3 regions of the Streptomyces sp. NPDC091280 genome follow, and region 3 is predicted to be linked to each of the others. Evidence: riboswitches for the same ligand, from Rfam matches in the RefSeq annotation. Region 3 holds a riboswitch; each other region holds the start of a gene.

What was found. Region 3 has a riboswitch for thiamine pyrophosphate ahead of thiC (phosphomethylpyrimidine synthase ThiC). Riboswitches for the same ligand answer to the same signal wherever they lie in the genome.
Region 1: linked by a shared signal. The riboswitch ahead of ACIQPR_RS36865 (thiamine ABC transporter substrate binding subunit) and the one ahead of thiC (phosphomethylpyrimidine synthase ThiC) in region 3 are both predicted to bind thiamine pyrophosphate.
Region 2: linked by a shared signal. The riboswitch ahead of thiO (glycine oxidase ThiO) and the one ahead of thiC (phosphomethylpyrimidine synthase ThiC) in region 3 are both predicted to bind thiamine pyrophosphate.

What each region holds. Positions count from the first base shown of each region.
Region 1 is NZ_JBIVUZ010000014.1:120,497-127,960, reverse strand. Features, by position in the region: gene ACIQPR_RS36875 (phosphatidate cytidylyltransferase) at 1-284, shown strand, start outside; gene rlmN (23S rRNA (adenine(2503)-C(2))-methyltransferase RlmN) at 385-1,491, shown strand; TPP riboswitch at 1,523-1,629, shown strand; gene ACIQPR_RS36865 (thiamine ABC transporter substrate binding subunit) at 1,626-2,702, shown strand; gene ACIQPR_RS36860 (ABC transporter permease) at 2,747-4,348, shown strand; gene ACIQPR_RS36855 (ABC transporter ATP-binding protein) at 4,349-5,383, shown strand; gene ACIQPR_RS36850 (LAETG motif-containing sortase-dependent surface protein) at 5,447-6,130, opposite strand; gene ACIQPR_RS36845 (LOG family protein) at 6,292-7,407, opposite strand.
Region 2 is NZ_JBIVUZ010000011.1:46,611-54,074, forward strand. Features, by position in the region: gene pknB (Stk1 family PASTA domain-containing Ser/Thr kinase) at 1-1,032, opposite strand, end outside; gene ACIQPR_RS30880 (thiazole synthase) at 1,137-1,931, opposite strand; gene thiS (sulfur carrier protein ThiS) at 1,935-2,135, opposite strand; gene thiO (glycine oxidase ThiO) at 2,132-3,286, opposite strand; TPP riboswitch at 3,284-3,395, opposite strand; gene ACIQPR_RS30895 (NAD(P)/FAD-dependent oxidoreductase) at 3,543-4,775, shown strand; gene ACIQPR_RS30900 (Rv2175c family DNA-binding protein) at 4,839-5,210, shown strand; gene thiE (thiamine phosphate synthase) at 5,362-6,018, shown strand; gene metF (methylenetetrahydrofolate reductase [NAD(P)H]) at 6,129-7,052, shown strand; gene ACIQPR_RS30915 (hypothetical protein) at 7,109-7,464, shown strand, end outside.
Region 3 is NZ_JBIVUZ010000003.1:481,106-488,569, forward strand. Features, by position in the region: gene ACIQPR_RS12240 (IclR family transcriptional regulator) at 1-245, shown strand, start outside; gene ACIQPR_RS12245 (SsgA family sporulation/cell division regulator) at 345-782, shown strand; gene ACIQPR_RS12250 (YibE/F family protein) at 994-2,502, opposite strand; TPP riboswitch at 2,574-2,763, shown strand; gene thiC (phosphomethylpyrimidine synthase ThiC) at 2,756-4,594, shown strand; gene ACIQPR_RS12260 (serine hydrolase domain-containing protein) at 4,605-5,894, opposite strand; gene ACIQPR_RS12265 (hypothetical protein) at 6,152-7,258, shown strand; gene ACIQPR_RS12270 (hypothetical protein) at 7,336-7,464, opposite strand, start outside.

The DNA.
Region 1 (7,464 bases), on a different contig from region 3:
GCCTGTTCGGGGCGGTGTCCTTCGCGATGGTGGCGGGCGCGCTGTGCATGCAGTTCCTGATCGACGACGGCAGCTGGTGGCAGGGCCTCGTCCTGGGCCTCGCGGTCGCGGCCAGCGCCACGCTGGGCGACCTCGGCGAGTCCATGATCAAGCGGGACCTCGGCATCAAGGACATGGGCACGCTGCTGCCGGGTCACGGCGGCATCATGGACCGGCTGGACTCCCTGCTGCCCACGGCTCCCGTGGTGTGGTTGATGTTCGTGCTGTTCGTCGGCTCCGGCTGACCGGCGGGGATACCCGCTGACCTGCGGTTTCGCGGAGGAGGGGCTCGTTGTCCACAGGGCGGCGAGTCCCTCTTCGTATGTCTGCGACACTGGTAGGGCCATGCCTAAGCCCGGAGAACTCACATTCGTCGCCCCGCGCGGAGCCCAGAAGCCGCCGCGGCACCTCGCCGATCTCACGCCCGCCGAGCGCAAGGAAGCCGTCGCGGCGGTCGGCGAGAAGCCGTTTCGCGCCAAGCAGCTCTCGCAGCACTACTTCGCGCGTCTCGCGCACGACCCGGAGCAGTGGACCGACATCCCCGCCGGTTCGCGCGCCAAGCTCCAGGAGGCGCTGCTCCCTGAGCTGATGACGGTCGTACGGCATCTGTCGACCGACCAGGACACCACCCGCAAGACGCTGTGGCGGCTGTTCGACGGGACGCTCGTCGAGTCCGTGCTGATGCGGTACCCGGACCGGGTCACCATGTGCATCAGCTCGCAGGCCGGCTGCGGGATGAACTGCCCGTTCTGCGCGACGGGCCAGGCCGGCCTCGACCGGAACCTCTCCACCGGTGAGATCGTGCACCAGATCGTGGACGGCATGCGCGCGCTGCGCGACGGCGAGATCCCGGGGGGTCCCGCCCGGCTCTCCAACATCGTCTTCATGGGCATGGGCGAGCCCCTCGCCAACTACAAGCGGGTCGTCCAGTCCATCCGTGCCCTCACCGACCCCGAGCCGGACGGCCTCGGCCTCTCGCAGCGCGGGATCACCGTCTCGACGGTCGGACTCGTGCCGGCGATCCACCGTTTCGCGGACGAGGGCTTCAAGTGCCGGCTCGCGATCTCGCTGCACGCGCCGGACGACGACCTGCGCGACACCCTGGTCCCCGTGAACACCCGGTGGAAGGTCCGCGAGGTCCTCGACGCCGGCTGGGAGTACGCGGCGAAGTCCGGGCGCCGGCTGTCCATCGAGTACGCGCTGATCCGGGACATCAACGACCAGGCGTGGCGCGGCGACCGGCTCGGCCGGCTCCTCAAGGGCAAGCCCGTGCACGTCAACCTGATCCCGCTGAACCCGACGCCGGGCTCCAAGTGGACGGCCTCCCGCCCCGAGGACGAGAAGGCGTTCGTCGAGGCCATCGCGGCCCATGGGGTGCCGGTCACCGTCCGGGACACCCGTGGCCAGGAGATCGACGGAGCGTGCGGTCAGCTGGCGGCCACCGAGAGGTAACCTTCACCCGTACCACCTGTACGTACACCTTCATATCCGACAGGGGAGCGCGCAGCGCTGAGAGTGCGGCAATCGGGCCGCAGACCCTCTGAACCTCGCCCAGGTCATTCTGGGTAGGAAGTTCGGTCATCACCGTGAACACCAAGAAGTACTGTGCTGTCCTCGTGGGCCTCGGCCTGGTCACGCTCTCCGCGTGCGGGTCGGGCTCGGACGGCAGCGGCGGCTCCGGCTCCAAGACCGTCACGCTCGTCAGCCACGACTCGTGGGCCGTCTCCAAGAGCGTCCTCAAGGACTTCGAGAAGCAGTCCGGCTACACCGTCAAGGTCCTCAAGGACGGCGACGCCGGACAGGCCGTCAACAAGGCGATCCTGACCAAGGACAACCCCCAGGGAGACGTCTTCTTCGGCGTCGACAACACCCTGCTCTCCCGCGCGCTCGACAACGGCCTCTTCCAGTCCTACGACGCGAAGGGCTCCGCGACCGTCAAACCCGCCTACCGCGTCGACGAGTCCAAGCACCGGGTCACGCCCATCGACACCGGCGACATCTGCGTCAACTACGACAAGGCCTACTTCAGCAAGCACAAGCTGACCCCGCCCACCTCCTTCGCGGACCTGGTCAAGCCCGAGTACAAGAACCTCCTGGTCACCGAGAACGCGGCCACCTCCTCGCCCGGCCTCGGCTTCCTGCTCGGCAGCGCGGCCCAATTCGGGGACGACGGCTGGCAGGCGTACTGGAAGCAGCTCAAGGCCAACGGCGTGAAGGTCGTCGACGGCTGGGAGCAGGCCTACGACCAGGAGTTCTCCGGGTCGGCCGGTGGCAGGAAGGCGGGCGGCGACCGGCCCCTCGTCGTCTCGTACGCTTCCTCGCCGCCCGCCGAGGTCATCTACGGCGACCCGAAGCCGACCACCGCGCCCACCGGGGTGGCGTACGGCACCTGCTTCCGGCAGACCGAGTACGCGGGACTGCTCAGCAACGCGAGGAACACCAAGGGCGGCAAGGCCTTCATCGACTTCCTGCTCACCAAGGAGTTCCAGGAGGACATGCCGCTCAACATGTTCGTCTACCCGGTGATCGAGGGCGCGACCGTGCCGGCCGAGTTCACGAAGTACGGTCCGCAGGCCAAGGACCCCGAGACCATGGCCCCCGCGAAGATCGCCGCCGACCGGGACCAGTGGGTCAAGTCGTGGACCTCGCTCGTACTGAAGTAGCCCCCCGGCGGACCCACCGGGGCAGCGTGACGCGGCTCGGTCTCATGGCCGTGCCCGTCGCGTTCTTCGCGGTGTTCTTCGCCTATCCGGTCGCCGCGATCGTCGCGCGCGGCCTGAAGGTGGACGGCGCCTGGCAGTTGGGCCGCATCGCGGACGTGCTGGCCCAGTCGGACATCCGGCACGTCCTGTGGTTCACCACCTGGCAGGCGCTCGCCTCCACCGCGCTCACGCTGCTCATCGCGCTCCCCGGCGCGTATGTCTTCGCGCGCTTCGACTTCCCGGGCCGGCACGTGCTGCGGGCGGTCGTGACGGTCCCCTTCGTGCTGCCCACGGTCGTCGTCGGTACGGCCTTCCTCGCGCTCGTCGGCCGCGGCGGACTCCTGGACGACCTGTGGGGCGTACGGCTGGACACCACCGTGTGGGCCATCCTGCTCGCGCACGTCTTCTTCAACTACGCGGTCGTCGTCCGGACGGTGGGCGGCCTCTGGGCCCAGCTCGACCCGCGTCAGGAGGAGGCCGCGCGGATGCTCGGCGCCTCCCGGCTGCGGGCCTGGCGGCAGGTGACGCTGCCCGCGCTCGCGCCCGCCGTGGCCGCCGCCGCGCTGATGGTCTTCCTGTTCACCTTCACCTCGTTCGGTGTGGTGCAGATCCTCGGCGGCCCGACCTTCTCGACCCTCGAAGTGGAGATCTACCGCCAGACCTCCGAGATCTTCGACCTCTCCACGGCGGCCGTGCTGACGATCGTCCAGTTCGCCGCGGTGGGCACGATCCTCGCCGTCCACGCCTGGACGGTACGGCGACGGGAGACGGCCCTGCGGCTGGTGGACCCGGCGGTGACCGCACGCCGCCCGCGCGGGGCCGGCCAGTGGTCCCTGCTGGCCGGAGTCCTCGTCTCGATCCTCCTGCTGCTCGTACTGCCGCTCGCGGTGCTGGTCCAACGGTCGCTCGGCACAGCGCACTTCGGCTACTACCGGGCGCTGACCCACGACGACGGCGGCACCTTCCTGGTCCCGCCGATCGCCGCGATCGGCAACTCGCTGGAGTACGCCGTCGCCGCCACCGCCATCGCCGTGCTGATCGGCGGCCTCGCCGCCGCGGCCCTGACCCGGCGCGACGCGGGACGGCTGGTACGCGGCTTCGACGCGCTGCTGATGCTGCCGCTCGGGGTGTCGGCGGTGACGGTCGGCTTCGGCTTCCTGATCTCGCTCGACAAACCCCCGGTGGATCTGCGGAGTTCATGGATCCTGGTGCCGCTCGCGCAGGCGCTGGTCGGTGTCCCCTTCGTCGTACGGACCATGCTGCCCGTGCTGCGGGCGGTGGACGGGCGGCTGCGGGAGGCGGCGGCCGTGCTCGGGGCGTCGCCGTGGCGGGTGTGGCGCGAGGTCGATCTGCCGTTGGTGCGGCGGGCGTTGCTGATCGCCGCCGGGTTCGCGTTCGCGGTGTCGCTGGGGGAGTTCGGGGCGACCGTGTTCATCGCGCGGCCCGACAACCCGACGCTGCCGGTCGCGGTGGCCCGGCTGCTGTCCCGGCCCGGGGATCTCAACTACGGCCAGGCGATGGCCCTTTCGACGATTCTGATGGTGGTGTGCGCGGTGGCCCTGCTGGTCCTTGAGCGGCTGCGCACCGACCGGACGGGGGAGTTCTAGATGCCGTCGGACCTGCTGCTGGGCCTTGAGGACGCGACCGTACGGTTCGGCGGGCGCCCGGTGCTGGACGCCGTCGACCTGGGTGTCGCCGAGCACGAGATCGTGTGTGTGCTCGGGCCGAGCGGCAGCGGCAAGTCGACGCTGCTGCGGGCGGTGGCCGGGCTGCAAGCCCTGGACTCCGGGCGGGTGCTGCTCGACGGACACGACCAGGCCGGGGTGCCCGCGCACCGGCGCGGGGTGGGTCTGATGTTCCAGGACCATCAGCTGTTCCCGCAGCGGGACGTGGCCGGCAACGTGGCCTTCGGACTGCGGATGCGCGGCGCGTCGAAGGGACAACAGAAGGACCAGGTGGGGGAGTTGCTCGACCTGGTCGGACTGCCGGGTGCCGCCCGGCGGGCCGTCGCCGGGCTGTCCGGCGGTGAGCAGCAGCGGGTCGCGCTCGCCCGCGCTCTCGCGCCCCGCCCCCGGCTCCTCATGCTCGACGAACCGCTCGGCCAGCTCGACCGGTCGCTGCGGGAGCGGCTGGTCGTCGAACTCCGGGAGCTGTTCGGGGTGTTGGGCACGACCGTGCTGGCGGTCACGCACGACCAGGGCGAGGCGTTCGCGCTGGCCGACCGGGTCGTGGTGATGCGGGACGGGCGGATCGCCCAGTCCGGTACGCCACTTGAGGTCTGGCAGCGCCCCGCCGACGAGTTCGTGGCCCGTTTCCTCGGCTTCGACAACGTGGTCGCGGCGACCGTCACGGGCGAGGCCGCGGACACCCCCTGGGGCAAGGTGCCGGTCCCCGAGGCGGCCCCTCAGGGCTCCCGCACACTCCTCGTACGCCCGGCGGGCGTACGCCTGTTGCCCGCCGACGAGGGCCTGCGCTGCACGGTCGCCGCGCGCACCTTCCGGGGCACCCATGTCGCCGTGCGACTCCAGCCGGAGGGCGCGCCGCGCCTGGAGGCGGCGTGCGCGCTGCGGGCGGCGCCGGAGGTCGGGGACACGGTCGGGGTGGAGTTCGACGCGGCCGAGACCGTCGTACTCGACGGCTGAGGGCCGGGCGGACATGCGTGTGGCCCGCCCCCACGAACCGGGCGGGCCACAACAGTGGTTCGATCAGCGGCCGTTGGCCGCACCGCGGCGACGCATGCCGTAGTAGACGGCTCCGCCGCCCACGAGGACGAACGCGCCCGCGATACCGGCGATCATGCCGGTGTTGGAGTTGGCACCGGTCTCGGCGAGGTTCGAGGTACCGGCCGCCGGGGACGGCTCGTTGTCCGTCGTCGTCGCGGGAGCGGTGCTGCTGCTCTCCGAGGCGGACGGGGTCGGGGTGTCGGACTCGGCCGGGGTGGTGGCGGTCTCCGACGGGGTCGGGGAGGCCTCGGTCGGGGTCGGGGTGGGCGACTCCGACTGGCAGGCCTTGGACGGGGTGGTCAGGTTCGGGGAGATGTTCTTGTTGAGGCCGTTGGTGGCCGTGACGTGGACGCGGTACGTCGCGTTCGGCTGCCAGTCCTCGGAGAAGGTGACGGTTTCACCCTTGGCGGAGCCCTTGACGGTCTGAGCGTCGCCGACCTGCCTGGCGTCGGAACCGTTGTTCTCCAGGAACACCGTGATGGTCGCCTCGGTGGCCGAGGCGTCCTTGTCGGTGACGATGATGACGCCCTTGGCGCCGTCACACGTGGCTTCGGCGGAGAACTCGCTGATGTTGCAGGCGAGCGCGTTGCCCGCGAAGCCGAGCGCGAGTGCGGCCGAGGCGGACGCGACACCGAGGATGCGTACGGTACGTCGAGATATGGACACGTTTGCCCTTCACGGGATGTGCAACTGCGGGGGGTTCAGGGGGAGATGGAGCGGTATGCGGGGTGAGGCACCACCACCCCCAGGCGTCTCACTGGTCTATAAGTGCTGCGTAAGCAGTGTCAATGCATATGCGATGTACAGCAGTTGGCTTTACCTGCCCTTTAATCAGAGAGACGTTTCAGCGCCTCCGGAGCCTCCTCGATCCGGTCAACGAGGGCGATACGGGCCGCCATCGGCCGTTCCCGGGCAAGTGCGCGCAGCAGCGGCCAGGCCGGCAGCCGCTCCGTCCAGTGCTCCCGGTCCACCAGCACCATCGGCGTGGGCTCCCCGCGCGACCCGTAGTAGTTCGGTGTCGCGTTGTCGAAGATCTCCTGTACGGTCCCGGCCGCGCCCGGCAGGAACACCACCCCCGCGTTGGAGCGGGCCAACAGACCGTCCTCGCGGGTGGCGTTGGCGAAGTACTTGGCGATGTGCGAGGCGAAGGCGTTCGGCGGCTCGTGGCCGTAGAACCAGGTGGGGATGCCCACCGAGTGGTTGCCCTCGGGCCAGCGCTCGCGGACCTGGAAGGCGAGTTCGGCCCACGCGGTGACGGAGGGGCTGAACGACGGCGCGGCGGCGAGGAGTTCGCAGGCCTTGTCCAGCATCGCGTCCTCGTACGGCGCCGCGTACGCACCCAGGTTGGCCGCCTCCATCGCGCCGGGACCGCCGCCGGTCGCCACCGTGAACCCCGAGCGGCTCAACTCCCGGCCCAGGCGCGCGGCACCGCCGTAGGCCTCCGTCCCGCGCGCCGTCGCGTGGCCGCCCATGATGCCCACCACCCGTGCCCCGCGCAGGAGTTCGTCGAGGGCGTCGGAGATCGAGTCGTCGTGGACGGCGCGCAGCATCGAGGCGTAAATGTCGCCGTCCGCCTTGGTCCGCTGGAACCAGTCGTACGCGAGCGCGTCCGGCGTCCCCTCGTAGCCCTGGTCGAGCGAGGCGAACAGCTCGGCCGGCGTGTAGAGACGACCGCGGTAGGGGTCGAAGGGCAGATGCGGGACCGGCGGGAAGACCAGCGCGCCGTCGGCCCGCACCTTCGCGACGGCCTCGTCGCGCATCGCGCAGCCGAGGAAGACGGCGCCCGAGGTGTCGGTGCCGAGCAACTCCTTTGTACGGTCCGTCAGATCGACGGCCTGGACGCGATGCCCACCGAGTGAGCCGCGCGCCGCGACCACCTCGTCGAACTCGGCGAGGGACTCGATCTCACGGTCACCGGAGGCGGGGGGAAGGGTGGGCAGCACGCGCCCATGCTAGGTCGTGGCGGCGAAGTCCCTTTCTCCGCCGCCAGCATCGTCCGC
Region 2 (7,464 bases), on a different contig from region 3:
CCGGGGCGGCAGCGGCGGCCCGCTCTCGAACCGGCTGGTCCGGTTGAACGGGTCGCCGCCCTCGTCCTCCTCGTTGACCGGCAGCGGACGCGGCACGGTCAGCGAGCGCGGGATCACGCTCGTACGGTTCTCCGCGTTGGGATGCTCCGAGGTCAGCGCCTGCGGCGGCACCGCGTCCAGCTGCCCGTCGCTCAGCCCGGCCCGCGCCTCGCGGACCAGGCCGAACAGCGCGACCGCGTCGTAGGGCCGGATGTCCGGGGTCCGCGCGGTGGCCGTGGCGACCAGCTCGTCCAGCTCGTACGCCAGGCCGGGCACGACGGCCGAGGGCGGCGGGACGTCCTCGTGCAGGTGCTTGTAGAGCACGATCGCGGGGGAGTCCCCGTCGTGCGGCTTCTCGCCGGTCAGCATCTCGTACAGGACGACACCGCACGCGTACACGTCGACCCGGGGCGACGCGGTGCCGCCCTCGATCTGCTCCGGCGCGAGATACGAGACCGTGCCGAGCACGTTCTCCGTGGTGCTGGTGACCGTGTCCACGGACCGGACCAGCCCGAAGTCGGCCACCTTGACCCGGCCGTCGTCCCCTATGAGCACGTTCTCCGGCTTCATGTCCCGGTGCACGAACCCGGCCCGGTGCGCGGCACCGAGCGCCGCCAGCACGGGCTCCAGGATGTCCAGCGCGGCCCGCGGCTGGAGCGCCCCGCGCTCGCGCAGCACGTCCCGCAGGGTGCAGCCGGCGACGTACTCCATCGCCAGATAGACGTACGCGCCCTGGGCGCCCTGGTCGAAGACCTGCACCACGTTCGGGTGCGCCAGCCGCGCCACCGACTTGGCCTCGCGGATGAACCGGTCGACGAAGGAGGCGTCGGCCGCCAGCGTCGGGTGCATCACCTTGAGCGCGAGAACCCGGTCGAGGCGGGTGTCCACGGCCCGGTAGACCGTGGCCATCCCGCCGACGGCGATCCGCGCGTCGACGCGATACCGGCCGTCGAGCAGCTGCCCGACGAGAGGGTCGGAGAGGGTCGTATCCACGCAGGTGAGTGTACGAGCCGAGGCTGACAGCACCGGGTTTTCGGCCAGGATCGGAGCCTTACTGCAGCGGACCTGTGACGGATCCCACGCTGTGGAGCGCGTGTTCAGAAGGCCGGGCGCTCCGGGTCCAGCCGTGCCAGGCCCGCTGCGGGAGACGAGGCCTCGGCGAAGTGCCTACGGGGGATACGCCCCGCCCGGAACGCCAGCCGGCCCGCCTCCACGGCACTCCTCATGCCGGACGCCATCAGCGCCGGTTCCCGCGCCCGGGTCACCGCCGAGGCGAGCATCACACCCGCGCACCCCAGCTCCATCGCGAACGCCGCGTCGGACGCCGTACCGGCCCCCGCGTCCAGAATCACCGGCACGCGCGCGTGCTCGGTGATCAGCTGGAAGTTGTGCGGATTGCGGATCCCGAGCCCGGACCCGATCGGCGACCCCAGCGGCATGACCGCCGCACACCCGACGTCCTCCAGCTTCCGCGCCAGCACGGGATCGTCGTTCGTGTACGGCAGCACCGTGAACCCGTCGTCGACCAGGGTCTCGGCCGCGTCGAGCAGTTCGACGGGATCGGGCAGCAGGGTGCGCTCGTCCGCGATCACCTCCAGTTTGACCAGTGACGTCCCGAGCGCCTCGCGCGCCAGCCGGGCCGTCAGCACCGCCTCACCGGCCGTGAAGCAGCCCGCCGTGTTGGGCAGCACCCGGATGCCGAGCCGCTCCAGGACGGACAGCACGGAGCCGTGCACGGAGGCGTCCACGCGCCGCATCGCGACCGTCGTGAGTTCCGTGCCGGAGGCGACCAGCGCGCGTTCCAGGACGTCGAGGCTGGGCGCGCCCCCGGTGCCCATGATCAGCCGGGACGTGAAGGACGTACCACCGAGGAGGAAGGGGTCGTCGGCCATGGGTCAGCCTCCTTGGACGGCGGTCAGGACCTCGACGCGGTCCCCCTCGGAGAGGGAGGTCGATGGCCATTCCGCGCGCGGGACGACGGTTTCGTTGAGGGCGGCGGCCACTCCGGAGGGCGACGCGGCCAGGGTGCGCACCAGGGCGTCGAGAGCCGTGCCGGGGGCGATCACCCGGGGCTCCCCGTTGACGGAGACGTTCATGCGGGCAACTCCGTGAGAGCGAATCGCTTCGGGGTGAACGGGCGCGCCTCGTCCGGGAGTTCGCCGGTGGCCAGCGCGTGCGCGAGGGCGTCGCCGGTGACCGGGGTGAGCAGGACGCCGTTGCGGTAGTGCCCGGTGGCCAGCAGCAGCCCGGGGAGGGCGGTGGGGCCGAGCAGCGGCGCGTTGTCGGGGGAGCCGGGGCGCAGTCCGGCCCGGGTCTCGGTGAGCGGCAGTTCGGTGATCCCGGGGACCAGCTCGTGCGCGTCGCGCAGCAGTTCGTAGACCCCGCCGGCGGTCACCGTGGTGTCCCAGCCCAGTTCCTCGCTGGTCGCGCCGACGACCAGCTCGCCGTTCTCGCGCGGCACCAGGTAGACCTGACTGCCGCGCACCACGGCCCGCACGGTCCGGCTCAGGAACGGCTTGTACCGCTCGGGCACGGTCAGCCGCAGCACCTGCCCCTTCACGGGCCGCACCGGCGGCAGGACGTCGTCCGGGACGCCCGCCAGCCGCCCGCTGAGGCTGCCGCCCGCGAGCACCACCTGCTCCGCGCCCAGCACCTCCCCCTCGCGCGTGACGACCCCCGTGGCGCGGTCCTGGCCGACCGTGAGCCGCTCGGCCCACGTCCGGTGGAAAGCGACCCCGGCGCGCTCGCACGCGGCCACCAGCGCCCGCGCCAGCCGCCTCGGGTCGACCTGGTGGTCCCCGTCGACGCGGAGCCCCCCGCGCACGCCCGGCGCGAGCATCGGCTCCAGACGCCGGCACTCGCGCCCGGACAGCCACTCGGAGTCCAGCCCCGACTGCCGTTGCAGGGTGTGCAGTTCACGGAGGTGGGCGCGGTCGTCGGCGTCCAGGGCGACGGCGAGCGTGCCGCAGCGCCGGTAGCCGAGGTCCAGCCCGGTGAGGTCGGTCAGCTCGGCCGCGAAGTCCGGGTAGCGGTGCGCCGAGGCCAGGTTGAGGGCGAGCAGGGTCTGCTCGCCGTAGTGCAGCTCCGTGACCGCGGCCAGCATCCCGGCGGCCACCTGGGCGGCCCCGCCGCCCGGCTCAGGGTCCACCACGGCGGTCGCGAACCCCCGTCCGGCCGCCCGCCAGGCCGTGACCAGGCCGATGATCCCGCCCCCGACGACGAGGACGTCTGACGTACGTGTAGGCATGGGCGTCCAGCCCCTCCCTTCGCCGGCATGACCCGGATCAGGTTCGTACGGTCGGAGGCCGCCAGCCTCCCTCTCAGCCCGGTGCGTCCGGACTCCCGCGAGTGCTTGTACGTCGGCCACCCTAGCCCGTACCCCATGTCCCGGTAAGGGAGCCTCCGTCCACGGCCGCCCGCGCGACGCGCGGGAGGAGCGTTGTGGAACAGGTCACTGGACGCACCCCCTGACTGACGATTTGTCAGGTGTCTATGGTGATCGGATGAGCGAGCAGACACCGGGACGGGACGCGGGCGGCGAGGGACGGCGCGTGGTCGTCGTCGGCGCGGGCATGGCAGGGGTGCAGACCGCGGTCGCCCTGCGCGAACAGGGCTTCACCGGCACCGTCACCCTCCTCGGCGCCGAACCCCATCAGCCCTACGACCGCCCGCCGCTGTCCAAGGCCGTGCTGCTCGGCAAGGCCGAGGGCTCCGCCTTCGACGTCGACTTCGAGGCGCTCGGCATCGAACTCCGGCTCGGCCGCGAGGTCCTGGGCCTGCGCCCCGCCGACCACGAACTCGACACCGCCGAGGGCCCGGTGCCGTACGACGTCCTCGTCCTCGCCACCGGTGCCGAGCCGATCCGGCTCCCGGGCGCCGACGGCGTCCCCGGAGTGCATCTGCTGCGCACCCTGGACGACGCCGAGCGGCTGCGACCGGTGCTCGCGCGGCAGCACGACATCGTGGTCGTCGGCGCGGGCTGGATCGGCGCCGAGTTCGCCACGGCCGCGCGTGAGGCGGGCTGCGCGGTGACCGTCGTGGAGGCCGCCGACCGGCCGCTCGCGGGCGCGCTGCCCGCCGAGGTGGCCGCGCCGATGGCCGCCTGGTACGCGGACGCCGGAGCCGTGCTGCGCACGCACACGCGCGTGGAGCGCGTCGAACCCGGTGCCGTGGTCCTCGACGACGGCACCCGGCTGCCCGCGGGAGCGGTCGTGGTCGGCATCGGCGCCCGCCCCGCCACCGGCTGGCTCGCGGACTCCGGCATCGAACTGGGCGCCCACCGCGAGGTCGTGGCCGACGACCGGCTGCGCACCTCGGTGCCGGACGTGTACGCGGTCGGCGACTGCGCCTCCTTCCCTTCGGGAAGGTACGGCGAGCGCCTTCTCGTCCACCACTGGGACAACGCCCTCCAGGGCCCGCGCACGGTCGCCGCGAACATCGTCGGCTCGACCCCGGCGGTCTACGACCCGGTGCCCTACTTCTGGTCCGAGCAGTTCGGCCGCTTCGTCCAGTACGTCGGCCACCACGCGTCCGCCGACACGCTGCTGTGGCGCGGCGACCCGGCCACCCCGGCCTGGACCGCCTGCTGGCTGCGCGGCGACCGCATGGTGGCCCTCCTGGCGGTCGGCCGCCCCCGCGACCTGGCCCAGGGCCGCCGGCTGATCGAATCGGGCACCCAGGTGAATCCCGGCCCGCTGGCCGACCCTTCCCTCCCGATGAAGGCCGCTGTGGCCTAGTTCGTACCCCGGGTCGGACCGGCCCGGCTTCCGACTGTCAGTCCGGGATGGCACGCTGTTTACGTGACCGAGATTGACGCAAAGATCGATGCTCTCGTCCCCGCCTGGCTCACGCTGCCCGACATCGCAGAGATGCTCGATGTCGAGGTGACACGCGTGCGGCAGCTGGTCAAGGAGGGCCAAGTCATCGCCGTACGGCGTGGTGAGAACCGCGCGCTGCACGTCCCCGCCGCCTTCATCGACGGGGCCGAGCAGAAGGTCGTCAAGGGCCTCACCGGGACCCTGACGCTCCTGCGGGACGACGGCTTCTCCGACGAAGAGATGCTGGAATGGCTCTTCACCCCCGACCCCAGCCTGCCCGGCACCCCCGCGCAGGCCCTGAGCGAGAATCGCGGCACGGAGGTGAAGCGCCGCGCCCAGGCGCTCGCCGTCTGACCCGGGCGACCGGCTGACCGGGACGACCGACTGCCCCGGACGACCGGCAGACCGGACGACCGACCGGTGCACGGGCCGCGGCGCGCCCGCCCGCGGCCCGTACCCGGCACCACCGCGCACCGAAGACGAACGACAACGGGGGGACACACCCATGCCCGACACCGCAGCCGCCGTACGCGCGGAACTCGCCGACGCCCGGGTCTACCTCTGCACGGACGCCCGCAGCCGCCAGGGCGACCTGCCGGAGTTCCTGGACGCGGTGCTGGCCGGCGGGGTCGACATCGTGCAGCTGCGCGACAAGGGCATGGAGGCCGCCGAGGAGCTGGAGCACCTCCAGGTGTTCGCCGACGCCTGCGCCCGGCACGGCAGACTGCTCGCGGTCAACGACCGCGCGGATGTCGCCCACGCCGCCGGCGCCGACGTCCTGCACCTGGGACAGGGGGACCTCCCGGTCCCCGCGGCCCGCGCGATCCTCGGCGACGACGTCCTGATCGGCCGCTCCACGCACGCGGAGACGGAGGCCGCAGCCGCCGCCGTCCAGGAGGGCGTGGACTACTTCTGCACCGGCCCGTGCTGGCCGACCCCCACCAAGCCCGGCCGCCACGCCCCCGGCCTCGACCTGGTCCGGTACACGGCCGGCCTGGGCACCGACCGGCCCTGGTTCGCCATCGGCGGCATCGACCTCGGCAACCTCGACGAGGTGCTCGAAGCGGGCGCCCGCCGGGTCGTCGTCGTACGGGCGATCACGGAGGCCGACGACCCGGGCGCGGCGGCGGCCGAGTTCGCCAAGCGGCTCCGGCAGGCCTGAGGGCCGTCCGGGTGTCGCGCTGTTGTCCGGTGGGTGGACAACGGGGCGACAAATCAGGCAAATTTCCGGTTCCGGTTGGGCGACCGCCGTCCCCTGACTAACCTGCGGGTATGGCCTTCGGAATCGCATCCACCAGGACCGATCGCGCACGGACGGTGCGCGACATGCTCGCGACCGGCAAGAACACGTACTCGTTCGAGTTCTCGGCGCCGAAGACCCCCAAGGGTGAGCGAAACCTGTGGAGCGCGCTGCGGCGGATCGAGGCGGTCGCCCCGGACTTCGTCTCGGTGACCTACGGTGCCGGTGGTTCGACCCGCGCGGGCACCGTCAGGGAGACCGAGCAGATCGTCGCCGACACCACACTCACCCCGGTCGCCCACCTCACCGCGGTCGACCACTCCGTCGCCGAACTGCGCAACATCATCGGCCAGTACGCCGACGCCGGGATCCGCAACATCCTCGCCGTGCGCGGCGACCCGCCCGGCGACCCCATGGCCGACTGGGTGGCGCACCCGCGCGGTCTGACGTACGCGGCCGAACTGGTCCGGCTCATCAAGGAGTCGGGCGATTTCTGCGTCGGCGTCGCCGCCTTCCCGGAACTGCACCCGCGCTCCCCTGACTGGGACACGGACGTCCGGCACTTCGTCGACAAGTGCCGGGCCGGCGCCGACTACGCGATCACCCAGATGTTCTTCCGCCCGGAGTCCTATCTTCGCCTGCGCGACCGCGTCGGCGCGGCAGGCTGTGCCACACCGGTCATCCCCGAGGTCATGCCGGTGACCAGCGTGCGGATGCTGGAGCGGTTGCCGCAGCTCAGCAACGCCGTCATCCCGGACGCTCTGAAAGAGCGAATCCTCACAGCCAAAGACGATCCGGCGGCTGTACGCTCGATCGGAATCGACTTCGCCACGGAGTTCTGCGCCCGGCTGCTGGCCGAGGGAGTGCCCGGACTGCACTTCATCACGCTCAACAACTCCACGGCGACGCTGGAAATCTACGAGAACCTGGGCCTGCACCACCCACCGCGGGCCTAGACCGGCCGCCCGGACATACGACACACTGCGTAGCGGCCACTGGGAGAGGGGCGTACATGGGCTGGACGGTCCTCTACATCGCGTTCGGCATCGTCGCACTGTGGTTGCTCGGTGAGGTGCTGCTGCAGTACAAGGCGCGGCTGCGCTGGCGGCTGCTCGCCTTCGTCGGCTTCCTGGGCGTCGTGCTCGGCGTCCTGATGCCCTCCGTCGTGGTGATCGGACTGGGCGCGGTGGCCTTCGCCGTCGGCCAGACCTACGTCACCCTGTCGTTCCGCCGCGGCTTCGAGGCCGGCTGGGCGGTCTCCGGGCGGCCCGGCGTCGGCGGCTTCAAGCGCCGCGGCGGCGAACCGGACGAGCAGGACATGGAGGCCTCCGGCCTCGACTCGACCGGCTCCCAGCCCGCCTTCCCGGA
Region 3 (7,464 bases):
GGGACGGGCACTCCCTCCTGCGGCGCCTCGATCGGATGAGGCGGATGGAGCTGGTGGTGGAGCGTCAGGAGTACGCGCTGGGCACGGTCTGCGCGGCGATTCCGATCACGCTCGGCAGTACGGCAGCCACGATGGCCATTTCTCTCCCCTCGCACCAGGCCGACCGACTGCTGGCCGCCGCCCGGCAGTTGCAGACCGAGGTCGGCAGGCTGCTGGGGTCGCTCGCGCTCTCTATCAGTATCTGAAAAATTACTCCTTGTGATCTGTTGTGTACGTTCAGCAATATTCCTTCAGTGTCACGGGGATCATTCCCGGCCAGTCGGCGGCAATTGACGGGATAGGCGATGCGCGAGTCCGTACAGGCAGAGGTCATGATGAGCTTCCTCGTCTCCGAGGAGCTCTCCTTCCGTATCCCGGTCGAACTGGGCTACGAGGCGTGCGATCCGTACGCCGTGCGGCTGACCTTCCATTTGCCGGGGGATGCCCCGGTGACCTGGGCTTTCGGCCGGGAGCTGCTGATCGACGGGGTGGGCCGGGCGTCCGGGGACGGTGATGTCCGGATCGAGCCCGTCGACCCCGAGACGCTGGGCGAAGTACTGATCAGGCTTCAGGTGGGCGGCGACCAGGCGCTGTTCCGGACCGGCGCGGCCCCGCTCGTGGCCTTCCTCGACCGCACCGACCGGCTGGTTCCGCTCGGTCAGGAGGGCGCGCTCGCGGATTTCGACGCCCACCTCGACGAGGCACTGGACCGCATTCTGGCGGAGGAGCAGAGCGCGGGCTGACGTGCTGCCATGGCGGCGGGGGGAGTTGGCGTAACGCTTCGCCAACGGCCCGGAACCGCGGGCGGCGTCTGGGGAGCCCCTGACCCCGAGGCGCCCCGAGGTCCTCTCTCAGATGCTCTGAGGCATCCCGAGGTGCTCTCTGAGGTACTCCGGGCGTCCCGAGGTCGCAGGAACGCTTCTGCGGGGCCCTGGGCGGCCGTTCTCGCCGTCCTCAGTGCTTGCGGCGCCGGCCCTTCCCGCCGCGCGCCGGTGCGGGCTTCGCGGTCGGCGCCGACGCGGGGCCGGCACCGGGCCCCGCCGTGGCCGCCCCGGCGACACCCGCCGGTACCGGGTCGCTGCCGGGGCGGTCCGCCGAGACGACGAGGGCGGCGAGCGCCGTGGTGACCGGAACCGAGGCGACCAGGCCGATCGAACCCACCAGCGTGCGCACGATCTCCTCGGCGACCAACTCGCTGTTGGCGACCGACCCCACGCTGCTCTGGGCGATGGAGAAGAGCAGCAGCAGCGGCAGGGCGGCGCCCGCGTAGGCGAGGACGAGCGTGTTGACGACCGAGGCGATGTGGTCGCGGCCGATGCGGATACCGGCGCGGTACAGCCCGCGCCAGCCCATCGACGGATTGGCCTCGTGCAGTTCCCACACGGCCGACGTCTGCGTGACCGTCACATCGTCGAGCACACCGAGCGAACCGATGATGACTCCGGCGAGCAGCAGGCCGCTCATGTCGATCGACGGATACAGCCCGTGGATCAGGCCCGTGTTGTCGTCCGTGTTGCCGGTCAGCGCGGCCCAGCCGATGAACACCGAGCCCAGGACGCCGATCAGCACCAGCGACATCAGCGTGCCGAGCACCGCCACGGATGTACGGGCCGACAGCCCGTGGCACATGTAGAGGGCGATCAGCATGATGGCGCTGGACCCGACCACCGCCACGATCAGCGGGTTCGAGCCGTGCAGGATCGCGGGCAGGATGAAGAAGTTGAGGATCATGAAGCTGATGGCCAGCGCGATCAGTGCCATGACACCGCGCAGTCGGCCCACCACCACGACGGCCAGCGCGAAGATCGCGGCGAGCAGCGCCATCGGGAACTTCCGGTTCACATCGGTGACCGAGTACTGCAGATCCCGGGGCGCGGAGGGCTCGTAGGCGACCACGACCTTCTCGCCCTGGTGCAACTGCCGAGACTGGTCGGGCTGCACGATCTCCGTGAACGTACGGCCCTTGTCCTTGCCCGTGCTGACCGTGACCGTGGCCTTCTTGCAGGTGCCGCCCGCCTCCTGCTGCGCCGAGGAGCCCTCGGCCGTGGAGGTGTCGCCGGTCGCGCCCCCGCCCGAGGCGTTCACCGAGGCGCAGCTCACGCTCACGACCTTGGTGACCGTCGCCTGCTGCGTCTGCCGGTCGAAGCCGACCCCGGTGCGCTTGTGCGACGGGGCGCCGCCGGGCCACAGCACCACCATGCCGACCACGACCGCCACCGTGAACGGGATCAGGATCGCCGCGATGACCTTCCGGAGGTGACGGGAGACGGGCGCGGCCGGCCCGTGACTGTGTGAGTGACCGTGTCCGCCGCCCGCACCGGAGCCGTGCCCGCCGTCCCCGTGGGAGCCGTGGTCGTCCCCGGACCCCGACCCGGAGCCGTGGTCGCCTCCCGAACCATGGCCGTGGTCGTGGCCATGCGGCGGCCCGGTCGGCGGGTACGGGGGCTGCTGTGTCGTGGTCACCGCCCGATCATCGCAAGAACGCCGGGGGCCCACTGTTCACCGCGCCACTTATGGCGCTAGCGTGGAGTCACCTTTGCACACGCGGGAGCTCGGAGCACCGGGCTGAGAGGGCGCTGACCTTCGTCTCTGCGATGTTTCACGGGAAACGTCACCTGAATCGAGTGATGTTTCACATGAAACATCGGCTGACGGAAGCCGCTGCGTCGACCGCCGAACCTGTTACCGGGTAATGCCGGCGTAGGGAGTAGGTCTCATGACCAACAAGGACGTACGCACGCCTGCCTCCAGCCAGGACGAACAGCCCATTCCGGGCGAGGAGTTCGCGCGGGCCGAGCAGCCGACGGGGGTTGAGGAGTCCCCCGCGGCCGGGGAGTCCATCGGCTGGCACAAGGGGTATGTCGAGGGCTCGCGCCCCGATCTGCGGGTGCCGGTCCGTCAGGTGCACCTCACCAATGGGCAGTCGGTGACGCTGTACGACACCTCGGGCCCGTACACCGATCCGCTCGTCGACACCGACGTCCGCAGGGGGCTGGCGCCGCTGCGGGAGAACTGGATCATCGCCCGGGGTGACACCGAGGAGTACGCGGGCCGCCCCGTCCGTCCCGAGGACGACGGAATCAAGCACACGTCACCGCGCGGTGGACTCCGCAACCTGGACGCCGTGTTCCCGGGCCGCCCGCGCCAGCCGCGCCGAGGCCGTGAGGGTACGGCGGTGACCCAACTCGCCTACGCGCGACGGGGCGAGATCACGCCCGAGATGGAGTTCGTGGCGGTACGGGAGAAGGTGGCGCCCGAAGTGGTCCGCGAGGAGATCGCGGCCGGGCGGGCGGTACTGCCGGCCAACGTCAACCACCCCGAGATCGAGCCGATGATCATCGGCAAGCGGTTCCTGGTGAAGGTCAACGCCAACATCGGCAATTCCGCGGTCACTTCCTCCATCGAGGAGGAGGTCGAGAAGATGACGTGGGCGACCCGCTGGGGCGCCGACACGGTCATGGACCTGTCCACCGGCCGCAACATCCACACCACCCGCGAGTGGGTGCTGCGCAACTCCCCCGTCCCCATCGGCACGGTGCCGCTCTACCAGGCGCTCGAAAAGGTCGACGGCCGCGCCGAGGAGCTGACCTGGGAGATCTACAAGGACACGGTCGTCGAACAGGCCGAACAGGGCGTGGACTACATGACCGTCCACGCGGGCGTGCGGCTGCCGTTCGTACCGCTGACGGCGAACCGCAAGACCGGCATCGTCTCGCGCGGCGGCTCGATCATGGCGGCCTGGTGCCTGGCCCACCACAAGGAATCGTTCCTCTACGAGAACTTCGAGGAACTCTGCGAGATCCTCGCCGCCTACGACGTCACGTACTCGCTGGGCGACGGTCTGCGGCCGGGGTCGATCGCGGACGCCAACGACGAAGCGCAGTTCGCGGAGTTGCGCACGCTCGGGGAACTCAACACGATCGCCAAGCGTTTCAACGTACAGACCATGATCGAAGGCCCGGGACATGTCCCGATGCACAAGATCAAGGAGAACATCGACCTTCAGCAGGAGATCTGTGATGAAGCTCCGTTCTATACGCTCGGCCCGCTGACGACGGACGTCGCGCCTGCGTACGACCACATCACTTCTGGCATCGGTGCCGCGATGATCGCCTGGTGGGGCACGGCCATGCTCTGCTATGTCACGCCCAAGGAGCACTTGGGCCTGCCCAATCGTGACGACGTCAAGACCGGCGTCATCACCTACAAGATCGCCGCCCACGCAGCCGACCTCGCCAAGGGGCACCCAGGTGCACAGGAGTGGGACGACGCGCTGTCCGACGCCCGCTTCGAGTTCCGCTGGGAGGACCAGTTCAACCTGGCCCTCGACCCGGTCACGGCACGGGAGTTCCACGACGAGACCCTCCCGGCCGAACCGGCCAAGACGGCCCACTTCTGCTCGATGTGCGGGCCGAAGTTCTGCTCGATGAAGATCTCCCAGGACATCCGCCGCGAACACGGCGGTACCAAGGCCGAGGTCGAAGAGGGCATGGCGCGGAAGTCGAAGGAGTTCGCGGCAGCGGGCAACCGGGTCTATCTGCCGATCGCCGACTGAGGGCCGCCCTCTAGCTCTTCGGCGAGGCCTTGGCCGGGCCGCTGCCGTCGCTGGCGCCGCCGACGGCGCACAGGGCGTGGTCGACCAGGGTGCCCGTGGCGCGGTTGAGAGCGGTGAGGTCCGGCGGTGCGGTGGTCGTCGTGATGGAGACGGTCACCGCGCGGCTGCCGTCGGCACTCACCGCGGGGCGGGTGTTGACGCCCGCTCCGTCGCCCTCGTGGGTGTAGTAGAAGCCGCCGCAGGAGAGCGGGATCTTGCGCAGGCCGAGGCCGTAGGTGCCCTCGGGCATCTCGGCCACGTCCTCCGGGTCGTCGGTCCGCTGGACGGTCTGCCGCATCTCGCGCCACTGTACGGCGGGCAGCAGCCGGCCGTCGGCCAGGGCCCGGAAGAAGGCGTTCAGGTCGGCGGTGGTGCTCACCACACCGGAGTCGGCGGTGTGCTGGAGGCTGTGGTCGGTGACGTCGAGACGCTTGCCGTCGGCGGTCGTGAGGTACGCGTTCACATGCGGATCGGGAAGGAACGGGTTGAGCCCGGGGATGGAGGTGTCGCGCAGTCCGAGTCTCGCGATGACGCGGTGGGCGACCAGGTCCTGCCAGCTCGCGCCGCCGGCTTTCTCGGCGATCATCCCGGCCAGCAGGTAGTTGGTGTTGGAGTACGCCCACCGGGTGGCCCCGCCCGGCTGCGGCACGAACAGCGGCCGGTGCTTCATCGCGACGGCGACCAGGTCGGCCGCCGGGGTGGTGTCGTAGCGGTTCTCGTCGAAGTGGTTGAACAGGCGGTCCTGGATCTCCGCGTCGTCGATGTAGTCGTAGAGGCCGCTGGTCTGGCGGAGCAGGTCGCGGACGGTGATGCGGGTGCCGTCGTTGCCGTTGCCCGTGACGACTCCCGGCAGCCAGTGCTCGACGGTGTCGTCGAGTGACAGCCGTTTCTCCGCCACGAGTTGGAGGACGACGGTCGCCACGAACGTCTTCGTCGTGCTCGCCACACGGAAGTGCGCGTTCCAGGGGATCGGCGCGGCGGAGCCGGCCGTGCGGGTGCCGATGCGGGCCATGAGCGGGGCGCCGTTCGGCCGGTCGACCCTGGCCAGCACGTTCACATCGCCGCCTCCGGCCTGCCGTACGGCCGCCAGGTCGCGCTGGAGCACGGCTTCGTCGTACACGTGAGAGGGGTGGTTCGGTGCGGGGTGTCCGGTGGTTGTGGTGGCGGCGGTCGCGGTGGTCGCGGCCATGGGTGAGGCCAGTGCGAGCAACGCCGCGGCCAGTACGGCGGCGCCGGTCTTCCTCGACGACGGCAACTGCATGTTCGAGTCCCCCGTAGCTCTCGGTCCTGATTGGTGACGATCACCAGCCAACCGGATCAGGGCACGAAGGAGGATGGGGCTGGCCTCCGGATGAAGGGTCGAGGTAGCCCCCCGGCCAGGCCGGGGCGGACCCGGCGAAGCCCCGCTGGACGTCGTGACGGGACAGGAGTGGAGGTCGTGAGCGAAAGGGAAGGGGACGCCGTAACGGAACAGACAAGGTCACGCGTGTCGCGATCAAGGTCTCTACCCTGCCTGGCATGGGTGGGATCGATCTGGGCAATGGGCTTGTCGGTGCCGTGTTGGGGATGTTGGTCGCGGTGCTGTTCCAGGATCCGATACAGAACAGCTGGTACAGGCTGCGTGCCCGCTCGAAGAGCGTGGTGCGGGCGCTGCGCCGGCGGGAGGAGTCCAGCCCGGCGTGGCGGACGTTCTCGCTCGGTCCGCTGCACACCTCGGCCCTGATCGTCGAGGGCGACGGGGAGTCCTCCATACCGACGCAATCCGTCTACATCCAAGTATTGGACCAGGAGATCGAGCTGCCGCCGGACATGGTCGACTGGCGGAGCGAGATAGAGGAGGAAAGCACGCGCCTGAGGGCAGAGGGACGAACACCGTTGTGGAACGGACCTCGATATGCCGTCGAGAGGGTCGACATCTCCCGGACCGCACTCGACGAACAGCCGGAAATTCATCTGCGGCTGCGTCCGACGGACTACTACACTTTTCTCGCGGCCCAGCAATTGGACCGTCGGCTGTCCGACGGTACGACTCCCCGTTCGCGCTATCTCGACCCTGAGAAACCGCTGTCGGCACCCGCTTTTCTGCAATGCAGTTTCGCCGTGAACGTCGCCGTCGTGACGGCCGACGACATGCTGATCGTCAGCCAACGCAGTGACCGGGTCCGGATGGCCCCGGGCGTCTGGAACTCGTCCGTCAACGAGGGCATGTCACGCTACATCGACTCGGCCGGCAGGAACGCACCCGATCTCTACGCGGTCGCGCGACGCGGTATGCGCGAAGAACTGTCCTTGGAACCGCACGAATACGCACTCGACATGCTCGCGTTCGTACTGGACGTCGAGAAGCGTCAATGGAGTGCTCACTTCTACGCCCGGCTCGCCGATGTGAAAAGCGCCGGTCTACAGGAACGGATGAGCAGAGGGGTCGCGGACAGATGGGAACACCAGACCATCGACTTCGTTCCCTTCCGCCCTTCGGCGGTCATCAAGTACATGCTGCGCGCCGATCGCGTTCACCGGTGGGCCCCTCTTGCACCGGCCCTCTTCCATCTCGCGTTGGTGCACGTCCACAGCCGCACTCCGGTGGAAAGGGCCGCGGCACAGACGATTCGCCGGATGCGGTGAATACGGCGAATTCAGTTGATGCGGTGAATCCGGGTGTTCGGCTTGCGCTCCCCTGGTCGGGGGCGCAAGCCGAGGGGCTACTCGGGCTGGTGCTCGGGCCCCCCGAAGTCCGGGCTGCTGAAGTCCGGGCTGCTGAAGCTCGGGCGGTGGCCCGGTTCCGGGCCGTCGTCGGGGCTGGAGAAGCCCGGGCGGCCGTAGCCGAGGTG